Regions from separate parts of the Deefgea piscis genome, predicted to be linked through region 2. Evidence: predicted binding sites of a transcription regulator. Region 2 holds the regulator's gene; each other region holds the start of a gene.
The links. The regulator FNR, encoded in region 2, switches genes on or off when oxygen is low (the NO sensors DNR and NnrR bind a similar motif). The targets are predictions, from matches to a motif close to TTGATNNNNATCAA.
Positions count from the first base shown of each region.

Region 1: ubiU (ubiquinone anaerobic biosynthesis protein UbiU) is a predicted target of FNR. The motif match lies at 2,577-2,590, and genes of this name have one in related genera.
Region 3: K4H25_RS05600 (bacteriohemerythrin) is a predicted target of FNR. The motif match lies at 3,394-3,407, and genes of this name have one in related genera.

Region 1 is NZ_CP081149.1:206,218-210,935, forward strand. Features, by position in the region: gene K4H25_RS00950 (GNAT family N-acetyltransferase) at 1-48, opposite strand, end outside; gene K4H25_RS00955 (DUF1523 family protein) at 225-764, opposite strand; gene K4H25_RS00960 (zinc ribbon domain-containing protein YjdM) at 1,097-1,426, shown strand; gene gnd (phosphogluconate dehydrogenase (NAD(+)-dependent, decarboxylating)) at 1,557-2,468, opposite strand; gene ubiU (ubiquinone anaerobic biosynthesis protein UbiU) at 2,651-3,664, shown strand; gene K4H25_RS00975 (U32 family peptidase) at 3,735-4,622, shown strand; gene ubiT (ubiquinone anaerobic biosynthesis accessory factor UbiT) at 4,619-4,718, shown strand, end outside.
Region 2 is NZ_CP081149.1:2,233,209-2,237,926, reverse strand. Features, by position in the region: gene K4H25_RS10375 (GNAT family N-acetyltransferase) at 1-147, shown strand, start outside; gene K4H25_RS10370 (antibiotic biosynthesis monooxygenase family protein) at 153-476, shown strand; gene K4H25_RS10365 (HDOD domain-containing protein) at 479-1,348, opposite strand; gene rlmB (23S rRNA (guanosine(2251)-2'-O)-methyltransferase RlmB) at 1,525-2,268, shown strand; gene K4H25_RS10355 (hypothetical protein) at 2,387-3,055, opposite strand; gene fnr (fumarate/nitrate reduction transcriptional regulator Fnr) at 3,103-3,849, opposite strand; gene hemN (oxygen-independent coproporphyrinogen III oxidase) at 4,010-4,718, shown strand, end outside.
Region 3 is NZ_CP081149.1:1,195,225-1,199,942, reverse strand. Features, by position in the region: tRNA gene K4H25_RS05620 (tRNA-Thr) at 293-368, opposite strand; gene K4H25_RS05615 (CDP-6-deoxy-delta-3,4-glucoseen reductase) at 455-1,477, opposite strand; gene K4H25_RS05610 (NAD-dependent epimerase/dehydratase family protein) at 1,561-2,454, shown strand; gene K4H25_RS05605 (hypothetical protein) at 2,583-2,801, shown strand; gene K4H25_RS05600 (bacteriohemerythrin) at 2,893-3,342, opposite strand; gene K4H25_RS05595 (HD-GYP domain-containing protein) at 3,639-4,718, opposite strand, start outside.

The DNA of each region.
Region 1 (4,718 bases), 1.5 Mb from region 2:
CAAGCCCGAGAAATGCGCGGCATTGAGCGGCAAAATGGCGTAGTTCATCGTTTAGACGCTCAACATCGCCAAGCTTTCTCCCTCTTTCGAGGCAAGGAGCACGACAGGATCAATAAACACGGCGCAGGGCCGCAAGCAATAAGAGTATGTGGCTTGACGAAGGCCGACCAACAAAGCGCCCCCGCCGAAATCAATTTAACTCACGATTAGCCACTATACACCTTCTATGTATTGCCCTCTTGCGCTTTATTTTTCGGGCGTGTAACACGATACACCGTAAAGGTGGCAATCAGCAGCAATAGTACCCACACGCTAAAACCCAGCCAGCGCCAAAAACTCCACGTGCTGCTATCGGGCTCGGCCACTTGAATATCTACCACATTGGGAAACCACGACATCATGTCAAAACGCCAGCCGTAGGAAGTCACTAAGGCGGGTTTCTTTTCAAATTCCAGCGTTTTGGCCTTGGCCTGTAAATCCGCCGAATTAAACTTAAAGTAATACGGCCAGCCCCAGCCGGTATCAATATTTTTAAACACCCGAATAATATCCGTCGCGTGATTGGTGTAAATGTAATACACATCCACCGTCGGCCCATCGCTTGGATTGGCCTTGCTAATCGGCCCATCTTTATCAGTTAATTTCACCTCAACCCCGGTAATGGTGGTGATGGTTTTTTCGGGTAAATAACAATCCAAAGCCACGGTGCCCACCAGCGCAATCAATGCCAACAGAATCAGGAGTACTTTTCTAAGTTTCAGCATTCATCACTTCCCTTAAATTGAAGATGGTATACATTTTATACCGTTATAAAATATGTAAATCACGCTCACTCGATCAATCATCCCTTGATTCAGCACGGAAGATCGCTAAATTTAGCGAGCGAAATGCTGCCGTAAATTGCACTTGGAATTCTCAGAAAATTCAGTGTAACGTATTCCCAAGTAAGTTGAGTGTCAATCAATCCTTGCACTTTTCCTAGTAATTCAAGCCCTTACCAATACCCCCATCCCCGTTTTGGTGATAATCACAGCGCAGTATGCTGAGTAACGGCTGCTATAATCTAGCGATTAAATTCTTTTAATTGGATAGTCCAATGTCAAACGCTTGCCCACAATGCACTTTGGAAAACACTTATCCAGATGGCGATAACTATGTTTGTGCTGACTGTGGCTTTGAATGGCCGATGGTCGCAGAAGTAGAAGAAAGCGATGTGCGCATCGTTAAAGATGCCAATGGCAATGTGCTACAAGACGGCGATTCTGTCGTGGTGGTGAAAGACTTAAAAGTCAAAGGCACTTCTAGCACGTTAAAAGTCGGCACTAAAATCAAAGGGATCCGCATTGTTGACGGTGACCATGAAGTCGATTGCAAAACCGATTTGGGCAGCATGATGCTCAAAGCCTGTTTTTTGAAGAAAGCCTGAGGCTAGGTGCCTGCAGGGCGGCCTATCAATCGTCAGCAGACCCTCGCAGCGATGACTGCACCATAAAAAATGCCCGCAATCGATGCGGGCATTTTTGTAGCTGCTAATTACTCTAATTACTTAATGGCAGTTATTTTTTTGATACTGCATGGCCACCAAAGGCATTGCGCATCATCGACAATAATTTCATTGCGTAATCGTCATTACCACGTGAAGCAAAACGTGCGTACAAGGCGCTCGACATTACTGGTGCAGGAATGCCCAATTCAACCGATTCCAGTACTGACCAACGGCCTTCACCTGAGTCAGGAACAAAGGCGTTTAAATCAGCCAATTCAGTGTCTTGCTGTAAAGTATCAGCGATTAAATCTAGCAACCATGAGCGAACCACAGAGCTATGACGCCAGGTTTCAGAAATCGCTGCCACATCCAAATCGAATTCTTCTTTGGCTTTGAGCATCGCAAAGCCTTCAGCAAACGCTTGCATCATGCCGTATTCGATACCGTTGTGTAGCATCTTGGTGTAGTGGCCTGAGCCTGCTGGACCAGTGTGTGTCCAACCGCGATCAGCGCCCGGCGCCAAGATTTTCATAAATGGTTCGGCCATCGCAGCTGCGTCTTTTTCGCCACCAAACATCAAGCAGTAGCCGTTTTGCAGCCCCCAAACACCACCTGAAACACCTGCATCAACAAATTTAATATTCATTGCGGCCAATTCAGCACCGTGGCGTTGGCTGTCTTTATACATGGCATTAGCACCGTCGATGATCAAATCACCCGGAGCGAGCAAGGTTTTCATTTCGTCGAATGCGGCCTCAGAGATCGCGCCGGATGGCAACATCAGCCAGACCACGCGTGGCGTTGGCAATGCGGCAATCAATTCAGGTACGCTGGCAAATGCTTTGAAGTTAGCTTCTTCTTGCGCCAGTTGGCTACGGGTGTCAGCACTGACGTCAAAGCCAAAGACCGTCGCTCCGCCTCGAGAGAGTCGACGTGCCATATTGCCGCCCATTTTACCTAAACCGATCATTGCGATATTCATGCTATTTCCTTTGTATTGATTGCCCCGCCGAATACTTAAATTCGAAGCGTAAATCATGCAGTTTTATCGGGATATTCTCTACCACCGAAGCACTAGGCATGCTTTTTTTTGATTTGTATTAAAGTTTCATGAGAGCGTAACGCCTAAGCTAGGCGCAAATTCTCACGTTGGGTTACGCTATTATGCCTTCTTTAGCACCACATTTGCCGCAATTAATTTGCCCTGCTGGTAGTTTACCAGCCCTAAAAGCAGCAGTTCAGTCTGGTGCTGATGCGGTTTATCTTGGTTTTAAGAATGCGACCAATGCCCGCAATTTCGCTGGGCTTAATTTTACCGACTCACAGCTTAAATCGGGTGTTGAATATGCACAATCCCAAGGTCGGGAAGTACTCATTGCCATTAACACGTACCCGCAAGCGGGTCGAACCGCTGAATGGCATGCTTCAATCGACGCCGCAGCCGACTTAGGCGCCAATGCGGTGATCTTGGCCGACTTGGGTTTACTTGAGTACGCCACCCGCCGCCACCCCCAGTTACGCCGCCATTTATCAGTGCAAGGTTCCGCCACCAATTTTGAAGCGGTGAACCTCGCATATGAACATTTTGGCATTAGCCGCGCCGTTCTGCCACGGGTTTTGACTTTGCCACAAATCGAATACGTCATTAAAAACACCCCCGTCGAAATCGAAGTGTTTGGTTTTGGTAGCTTGTGCGTAATGGCCGAAGGCCGCTGTATTTTATCGAGCTATGCAACCGGCGAATCGCCAAATACCCATGGTGTGTGTTCACCTGCAAGCCATGTGCAATGGCTACCTAAGGGCGATACCCTTGATACCCGCTTAAATGGCATTTTGATCGACCATTTTGAAAAAGACGAACCTGCCGGTTATCCAACTCTGTGTAAAGGCCGCTTTGAAGTCGGCGACGCTAGCTATTACGCGATGGAAGAGCCAACTAGCCTTAATGCATTGTCGGTATTGCCCGAGCTGATCCGCATGGGCGTGAAAGCCATTAAAGTCGAAGGCCGACAACGCAGCCCGGCTTATGTCAGCGAAGTGACCAAAACACTCCGTGCGGCGATTGATGCAGCGAGCGATCCACGCTATTCGGTCAAACCCGCGTGGCAACAGGCACTCAGTAAAGTATCGGAAGGGCATCAACAAACGCTTGGGGCGTATAGCCGACCTTGGCGCTAAGACGCACCTAATTTACAAAAGCCACGCCGCCAGCGCGGCTTTTCAGTTTTAAATTCATCGAGGAAGATCCATGCAACTCACTCTTGGCCCGCTGCTTTACTATTGGTCACGCCAAGCCACACTCGATTTTTATGCCGCTGCTGCCGATTGGGATGTGAGCACGATTTATCTGGGTGAAGTGGTTTGCGCTCGCCGCCATGAATTACGCACTAGCGATTGGTTGGCGCTCGGCCAGCAATTATGCCAAGCCGGCAAAACCGTCGTTTACAGCTCGCAAGCTTTGCTCGAATCGGGTTCGGATTTATCGTCATTACGCCGTTTTGCCAAAGAAGGCGGCTTACTCGAAGCCAATGATTTGGGCGCAGTAAAAATCGCGCGCGATTTAGCGATTCCATATATTGCTGGCCCGCATCTGAATATTTACAACGGCGCCACGCTCGACTGGCATCAAGCCGCAGGCGCCATTCGCTGGCTACCCTCGCTCGAAGCGAGTCGCGCAGCGATTGTGGCGACATTGGCAGAAGCCAAATTACCGATTGAAACCGAAATCTTTGCCCATGGCCGCTTGCCACTGGCTTTTTCTGCGCGCTGCTTTACCGCCAGGCATTACGATTTAAGCAAAGATGCCTGTGAATTTAAGTGTATCGAGCACGCCGATGGCCAGTTGCTCAAAACACGCGAAGGGCAAGACTTCTTGCGTCTAAACGGTATTCAAACGCAATCGGCAGCTTGCCATGCCTTAATTTATGATTTGGCCAGCGTCACCAACTTGGGTGCCAGCCATTTACGCATTAGTCCACAAGCAGAGTTTACCGATGAAATTGTTGCCGCCTACGCCGCAGCGCTCGCTCAGCCGACATCGGCGACGCAATTTGATTGGCAACGTATTAATCCCGAAGGTCTGGTCAATGGCTATTGGCATGGCCAAGCAGGCATTTGCATGAAGGAAACCGTATGAACATCCCAGCGCCGTTGATTAAATTACTGGCCGTACTCCCCGAAACACCGCCCACCGCCGTTACGGTGACGCTGCTCAATTTGGTTCGCAAACAAT
Region 2 (4,718 bases):
AAGGCTGCTGAGCAAGATGCACCGCTGCAAACGGTGAGCGCCAGTGTGAACAGTGTGATGGCGTATATGCGCTACGGCTTTATGCCTTGCGGTGCCGACCAAGTTAGCCCGTCAGGGATTCGTTTTGTACCGATGCAAAAAGGCTGAGTGCCGTGATTTATTCCGCAACCTTTATTTTTGACCCTAAACAATTTGACGAAGAATTTCATCAACTCGACCAGCAGATTGCTCAGGCCGCTAAGGAAACCGAGGGTTATTTGGGCGAGGAGGCTTGGCAAAATGTAGAGAGCGGACGGATTTGTAATGTTTATTATTGGCAATCTGAAGCGGGCTTAAAAGCGTTGATGCAGCATCCATTGCATTTGCAGGCAAAGGCGCGTTACGCGCAATGGCTGTCAGGTTATCAAGTCGTTATTGCACAAGTTATCAGGTCTTACGGTGACTCGTTAATCAGCCATCCGTGTGCTGCCAATTAGACTTAAAACACACTCAGAATTTCTTGACAGGCTTCGTTCATCTCATTGATCAAATTGGTGTATTGCGGGTCGTTGAGCTCGGTGGGAACAAAGGCCTCAGGCAGATCTTGTTTGTTGATTTCTTCCAGTCCACCGGCGAATAAATTGGCGACGTAAATTACATCAGTTAGGCGTCTTAATTGCGTGGTCGGTGGGCGAGGCAAGTCATTGTCTCTGACCGCTTCGATGATTTCTTCGGGTAGTGACAAGGTATCAAGCAGCACGGTGCCAATGCTGTCATGCCATTGCGCGACTAAATATTCCACGGTTTTAGGCCTTTCGAGTAGCTCTGGGTTTCTGCCTGCGCGATCGAGCATAAAAAAAGCGCCCAAATCGTGAACCAGTCCAGCTAAAAAAGCGACTTCTGGGTTAAGGCGCGGCGCGAGGTGTTTGCAAAGTACCCGCGCAATGGCTGCAGTTTTAAGGCTGTGTTGCCACCAAAGTCGAGATTGCGCTTCAAAGGGGGCGAGTTGTGCGGAACGAGATAGTTGATCCATTGCACAAGCCAGTGCTGCCGAACGTGCGACGCCCATTCCTAGTCGAATCACGGCATTTTCGATATTTACAATGGCGCGCCCTGAGGGATTGTAGCTAGCAGAATTGGCTAGCTTGAGCAGCTTGGTGGTGATGAGTGGGTCTTTTTCTACTTCGCTGGCGATTTTTTGTATCGAAGCATTGGGGTCTTTCATCGCCGCGCCAATTTGGATTGAAATATCAAAGCAAACAGGGAAAATCGTATTGCCATCGAGTTCTTTGGCAATATCCTCTAGCATCGCGAGGTATTGGTCTCTGAGCTCAGTGCTGGATTTGTTTTCAGTTGCTGTCATGGTCATGGAAAGTTGATGCTATTTTGTTGTTGAAGTACCTTAAGAATAGTATGTATTTAACTGAGTATTGCCTTCGCTGTAAAATAATGAGCGTATTCTCGCGCTCAGAATGTCTTATTTACAGTCTTTTTTGCATAAACCCCGTAAAATTGCGAATCTCGGCTTTTTTAGGAAATGTGCGTATGTCGCAAAATAAAATTATTCATGGGTTTCATGCTGTCACATCGCGCTTGCGGCGTTTTCCCGACTCGGTGCTAGAGGTTTACGTTAATAGTGAACGTAGCGACCCACGGATGAAAGATTTACTGAAAACCGTGAAATTACAAGATGTAAAACTGGTTCAAGTGGATGGTGCACGTTTGGATGGTATTGCTGGTCATGTACGTCATCAAGGTGTCGCGGCGCTGATTGATACTGAAAAAAGCTATTTGTCGATTGAAGATGTATTGGATGATTTAGATGAGCCACCGTTTTTATTGATTTTAGATGGGATTACCGATCCGCATAATTTGGGTGCCTGTCTGCGTGTCGCCGATGCCATGGGCGTACATGCGGTGATTGCACCTAAAGATAAATGTGTTGGCGTAACGGCGACAGTATCTAAAGTGGCTTGTGGTGCCGCTGAAGTCGTGCCGTATGTGATGGTGACTAATTTGGCGCGAACGATTCGCGACTTAAAAGAACGTGGCATTTGGGTGGTGGGTACTGCGGCCGATGGTCAGTGCGATTTGTTCCATTATGGCCAAACTGGGCCGATTGCTTGGGTGTTGGGTAATGAGGGTGAAGGCATGCGCCGTTTGACGCGTGAGCTTTGTGATAGTCTGGTATCGATTCCTATGTATGGTTCGGTAGAGAGTTTGAATGTGTCGGTAGCGGCAGGGATTGTCTTGTCTGAAAGCCGTCGTCAGCGGGTGATGGCCAAGTAAGTAGCAATCGCTGCGTTTGGTTTGAGTGTGTTTGACTGAAAGTTGGAATGATTAAATAGGTATTGCGATGCAGACTTTATACAATAAGCGCTGTATTGCAATACCTATTTTTTTGTGCTCAATTGGCTGGCGTGTATTGCGTGGGGATTTGCAAAATGAAGTTGGCTAATTGCTGTGCTGGCGAGGTATTGGTTTGGCTCCATGGGCCAAAATATTGGCGTTGTAGTGGAGAGTAGGGCTGGAAATCGTGTGCTGGCTGCTGGCTGAGAAACTCGCTGGCAAGCTGTTGTAGTACGATGGATTGTTGTTGCTGTTCACCCATTTGCTTGGCGAGCTCAGTAATGAACTCCGCTTGATTGAGCGGAATAGGCGTGGGTAGATTTGGGATTTTTTGCCAAAAAGCGGAGCTTTCTTTAGATGCGCTTTCAGTTATTGTTTGCCACGCGCGATGTGCAAAACTAGCGGCGCCAAAGTCACCAATATGTAGCCATCCATTGGCAATAGGGGCGAGTGCATCGAGTAAAGGGGCCGTGCTTTGTAGTGCCGTTAATGATCCCGCTGCGGCAAAGATAAAGCCGTATTCTGGTGCTTGTAATGCCGGTAGGGCCAGTAGTTCAATATCAGCTTGGAAGGTGTTGGGCGTTGCGTGGGGATTGGCTTGGACAAAGATCATTGCCGGCTGGGATTTGGTTTTGTCGCAAAACTGATAGTCAATTGTGGCGAAATGCTTGAGTCGATGTGCGAGCAATGCTTGTAGGGGTTGTGGCGCGACGATGGTGTAATGCATTGTAGCTCCATTGGGCTGCCGTTATGGGTTGGGCAGCCCGTGCGAGATTATTCGCCTTGGCAGTTGCTCAACAGCTTTTTCAAACTGTCACCATCAATGATTTCAATTAAGCGATTTTGAACTTTGATAAAGCCTTGATCTTGAAATTTTGACAGCGTTCGGCTAACGGTTTCAAGTTTGAGTCCGAGGTAGCTACCGATTTCTTCACGCGTCATCCGCAGATGAAAGCTAGTAGAAGAGTAGCCGCGAATAGCAAAACGTTGCGATAGGTTGAGCAAAAAAGCAGCTAGACGTTCTTCTGCCTTCATATTGCCCAATAGCAACATGACACCATGGTCGCGAACGATTTCTCGGCTCATCACTTTATATAAGTGGCGCTGCAAGAGTGGCACATCACCGGCTAATTCTTCAATCTCACCAAAGGGCAGTTCACACACTTCGCTGTCTTCGAGTGCGATGGCGTCGCAAGTATGAAAGTCTGAACTAATCGCGTCCATGCCCATTAATTCGCCCGACATATGAAAGCCGGTGACTTGTTCGCGGCCGTCTTCAGAAATCACGCTGGCTTTAAAAAATCCAACGCGAATGGCAAAGAGCGATTTAAAGGGTTCACCAGCACGGTAAAGTGCTTCACCGCGTTTGATCGGTCGAGCTTGCGTGATAATGGCATCGAGCTCTTGCATTTCTTCGGGGTTCAGTCCGATAGGGAGGCAAAGTTCACGCAAGCTGCAGTTAGAACATGATTGACGAAGGTGGCGAGGTGTCAGTTCGCGGATTTGAATATTTTGAATCATATAAGGCTCGATGTACGCTTGAATGATAATTTCAGCAGCTGTTGTAAAGCAAAACCAGCTATCTATAAAGAGGGATGTTATATTTTATCTGATTTAGATCAAACTTTATTCTGCAGGTCCATCTTATCCTGCGACCAAAGCAAAGTTACTGGGAAAGATCATGATCTCGAAAAAAATAAACATTACTGCGCCAGCTATTGATTTCGATCGTGAGTTAATTGTGCGTTACGATGGCAAAGGCCCTCGATATACCTCCTACCCAACTGCGGATCGATTTGTCGCTGGTCTTAGCCAAGAGGCGCATTCGGCCTGCTTAAGTCAGCGCATGCCTGGCGCCTTGTCGATGCCTTTGTCATTGTACTTCCATTTGCCGTTCTGTAATACGATATGTTACTACTGCGGTTGTAATAAAATTATTACTAAAGATCAGTCTAAAGCCGATGAATATCTCGATTATCTCACGCAAGAGATAAAGATGTACGGTGATTTGTTGCCGAATCGACCTAAAGTGAGTCAATTGCACTTAGGTGGCGGCACGCCGACCTTTTTGTCGCATGCCCAGCTGCAGCGTTTGATGGATGTGGTTAATGCCCATTTCACTTTATTAGAAACTGGCGAATATTCCATTGAAATTGACCCTCGTAAAGTCGGTGAAGAGACAATTAAGCATTTGGCTCAATTGGGCTTTAACCGAATGAGTGTGGGTATTCAAGATTTTAATCCCGAGGTGCAGATTGCGGTGAATCGCGTGCAGTCAGAGGAAGAAACTCGCACGGTGATTGAAGCGGCTAGAATGCATGGCTTTCGCTCAGTCAGCGTTGATTTGATTTATGGTTTGCCAAAACAAACTGCGGAGTCGCTAGCAGAAA
Region 3 (4,718 bases), 1.0 Mb from region 2:
CTAGCCAGCGATGACTAACCATTTTATGCGAGCTTGTACAGCACAGAGTCTCCGCAAAAAGCGCCAAAGCCCAACACGGCATCGCGCGCAGCAATGATTTGCGGCTAAGACTTAAACTGATTGATTTTTTAATTGACGCGATGAGGGCTAAATCATCGATATTGAGCGTACAAGAAAGATCGCCCGTGTAATCGGCGTCACAGCGACTTGGGACTGCTGCGGGTGGGTAGATTGATTTTCGAGCGCCAACGAAAAAGGGTTCCAGCTAAAAGGCTGGAACCCTTATATTCTTTGGTGCCGACGGCAGGAATCGAACTCGCGACCCCCTGATTACAAGTCAGGTGCTCTACCAACTGAGCTACATCGGCAACAGGACTGCATCATATAGAACGACTTGATTTAAGGCAAGCACTTCTTACAAAAGAATCGATAAACGTCTGGTTTTACAACGTTTTTATTTTAAATCCTTGCTGGTAAAAAAGGCGTCGGAGAAGAACGCGTCGCTAGGTAGTTGGTGTGAAAGGCAGCCGGTATAAGCCGCTTCGACCATCATGGGGGATCCGCAGGCGTAAACTTGGTAGTGAGCCAGGTTGGCAAAGTCGGACAAAACCACTTCGTGCAAGAATCCGGTACGGCCCTGCCACTGATCTTCGGGCTTGGGGTCAGATAAAACCGGGATAAAAGTAAAGTTGGGATAGAGCTGCTGCCACTGCGATGGCAATTCGGGCATATAGAGATCAGCCAAGGTGCGGCAACCCCAATAAAGCACCATTTCACGCTGGGTATGATTGGCCAACGCATGCTCGATCATGCCTTTGATGGGGGCAAAACCGGTGCCGGTGGCTAGGAACAAGATCGGTTTATCGCTGTCTTCACGCAAAAAGAAGCTACCGAGTGGGCCGGTAAAGCGGAAAATCTCGCGCTCTTTCATCGTGTTCCACACGTAATCAGAAAACTCGCCGCCGTCGATGTGGCGAATATGCAGTTGCAAAAAGCCCTCGTGATGCGGTGGATTGGCAATTGAGAAACTGCGCTTTTTGCCGGTTTTGGTGTGGATATCAATATACTGCCCAGCCAGATAGGTCAGCTTTTCGGTCGATGGCAGTTTTAAAGTCAAAATAGCGACGTCAGGCGATACTTTTTCGATGCGCTCGATGCGTGTTGGCAAGGTTTTAATTTGGATATCTTTAGTGGCGCTGACTTCGCGGCATTCGATACTCACTTGATCGCTGACCGGTGTGGCGCAACAAAATAAGGCATAACCTTGTTCTTGCTCGGCCGCGCTCAGCGCCGTTTCAGAATGATCACCATGGACGACTTCGCCGCTGAGCACCTTGCCTTTGCAGGCGCCGCACGATCCGTTTTTACAACCATACGGCATGTTAAAACCTTCTCGCATGGCGGCGTCGAGCAAGGTCTCTCCCTTAAAGACAGAGAGTTGCTGGCCCGAAGGTTCGATGGTAAGTTGTTGACTCATATTCATTCCATACTGTGTTAATGCGTGTCGAGCATTGACCAATGCCTGCCCTTAACTACGCCACGCTGTGAGCTACTAAATCTATGAAAAAACCACGCTTATTGATTATTGGTTGTGGCGATGTTGTTCGCCGCGCCCTGCCTTGGCTTAAGCAGCACTTTACGGTGTATGCAACTGCACGCTCTAAAGAATCTGCATTACAGCTCAATACCCTTGGTGTTCGCCCTATTCTTGCCGATTTAGATCGGCCAAAATCTTTAGCACGCTTAAGTGGCATTGCTGAGTATTTGATTCACAGCGCACCACCCGGTGACGGCGTGGGCGATCAACGAACGCGAGCCTTAATTGCCGCTCTAAGCCACGCCAATATCCAGCAAAATAAAATTTTACCACAGCGCTTACGCCGAGCTGTTTACATCAGCACCAGCGGTGTTTATGGCGATTATGCAGGGCAATGGATTAATGAAAGCAGCCCGCTTAAAACGCAATCGCTGCGCGCATTGCGCCGAGTCGATGCCGAAAAACAATTGCGTGATTGGGCAGGACGGCACGGTGTTCGACTGAGCATTTTACGCTCGCCTGGTATTTATGCTGCCAATCGTTTACCGCTGGAGCGCATTGCGCGGGGTGAACCGGTGCTCCACCGTGAAGAAGACAGTTATAGCAATCATATTCATGCCGATGATTTAGCGCATGCGCTATGTTTGGCGCTGTTTCGCGGTTTGCCGCTACGCACTTACAATATCGTGGATGATGAGCCGCATAAAATGGGCGATTATTTTGATCAAGTCGCCGATGCGATGCAGCTGGCGCGTCCGCCACGCATTAGCCGAGTCGAAGCGCAAACGCGGCTGTCGCCCGCCCTATTGTCTTATTTGAATGAATCGCGGCAAATTGGCAATGCCCGCGCCAAAAATGAGCTCAAGCTGCAATTACGCTACCCTAATACCGCTGCGGGTTTAGCGAGCGGCCTTTAAAACTGGCGCGCATATATGATGCTGAGTCCGTAACCTGATTTAATCGCCGTAAAGCTGGCCTAACAAAGTATTTGCTTTCGACGTATCTTTTACTATGCTGACTGATTGTTGACTGCGGAGTATAGATAATGATCAGCATCTGGATCACATGGGCGTTAATCTTGGCGGGCGCAGTGTATTTAATTTATTGCTGGTGGACGTTTCATCACAGCGCCGATGCACCGCGCGTTGACTATCGCGATGATCAGGCGCATTTTAATTTGCAGCTGTATACCCATGCCGAGCATTTTTCGCCGCACAAACCCGCCAAAAAGATCGTGAATGACAATAACGATCAAGCTGTGTGATGCGGTAAATGCAGCCTTCGAGTAGCAATAAAAAACGCACAGTCCGCTGTGCGTTTTTTTTTTGGCATCACCACCGAGATACGATTGGCGATCAAGACCAAAAGCGTTCTAACCAGCCTTTCTTTTGCCACGTTTTTTGCACGCCGCGCGATAAGAAGTGCTCAACATAGCGTTGATCGGCTTCCATAATATGCCGCGTCAACCAATTGCGTAAAAAATGCAGCAACTCAAAAGACACCGCTTCTCCTTGATTGAGCCTGGCTTGCAAATCCACCATTTGCCCAATCAACTCTTCATGATGCTGTTTGTGCGTTTCATAATCGGGATAACCCAAAATTCGCATCAAGCTTTCTTCTACCGTGAAGTGGATACGGGTGTAATCGGCCAAACGCTGCAAAATCTCCACCGAGGCCTCACGGCCATGATGCTGGCGAATCGCATCGTGTAATTCATTTAATAAATTCACCAGCACTTTATGCTGCTCATCAATCTCTTGAATCCCGACCGATAACGTTTCATTCCATTCAATCAATAAACTCATCGCTGACTCCCTCAGAAGCCGCCATACTGCCCAGCGCCGCACTGCCACTGTTTGATCCACATCAAAAAGTGAGCCAAGCCCGAGCCAGCCTCCCCTATCTACAACACTTGGCGCAGGGTTTAAATTCATTCACGGCAAACCGCTACAGGCAAACCCTTAGCGATGAATACCAGCGCCAAGCGCTTAAAACCTAATCGCAAAGAAATGGGTATATCACTGCAATATCTATACAACAAGATCTACACGGCAATACCCAATGGAGATAGGCAATATCACAAGTGCTTGAGTAGATCCCACTAAGCAGGCGATAGCATACTTTCGCGCATCACTACGCTTTGCAATGCGGCAAAGCAATCGGCATCAATGGCTGATCCCAGCATGCCGCGCATGATCTCAATGGTTTTTTCTGGCGAATTGGCGGCGTGATACGGGCGCTCGGCGCTGATGGTGTCAAAAATATCGGCGACGGTGATAATGCGCGTTTCCATACAAATCGCTGCGCCACTGATTTTGCGCGGATAGCCTTGCCCGTCGAGACGCTCGTGATGCGCTGCGGCCACCACGGCTAATTCGGCAAACTGGGCAATTTTTCCCAAAATAGTTTCAGTTAAGCTGGCGTGTTGTTGCACGGCCCGAAATTCTTCATCGGTTAAACGCCCCGGTTTTTCCAAAATTCGGCTACTCACCCCTAGCTTGCCGACGTCGTGCAATAACGCTGCGCGGGTAATCCATTGACAACGCTCGGCAGAAAAACCCATTTCTTGCGCGATTAAATTGGCATAAAAACCCACCCGCTCACTATGCCCAGCGGTAAACGGGCTTTTGGCATCCACCACTTGACCAAATGCCGAGGCGATATCGTCCATGTATTGCTCATCCAGTGGCTGAGTCCATTGCGCGGGCTCTAGCGACTGCACGATTTGATCAATATTGGGATCGTTCAACGCCTGCCAAAATGCCGGTTCTTGGCCAACCACATTAAACGCAGCCACCAATTCAGGGTCAAACCACACGCCGGCACGCTGCTGAATTTCTAAACGGGCGGCTTCCATGCCGTGCGAGAAATTAAATACATCAATCACTTGCGCTAATAAGGCAATCCGCGCATGGATTGGAATCGCGCTGCCACGCAAACCTTCTGGTCGGCCACTACCATCCCAATGTTCATCTAATGAATGAATCCCTTGCGCCACGGCTTCAGGGAACCGCAGCTGGCGGGCAATACGTGCACCACGATCACAGCGGGTTTGAATTAACTCTTGGGCGATTTGATCGCCATTACGCAAAATATTCAAAATCGCCGTTAAGCGCTGCGTCCAGTTTTCATTTTTGCCGGTGTGCTCAAAAACAAAGCCTAAAACTTGCGATAAATTATT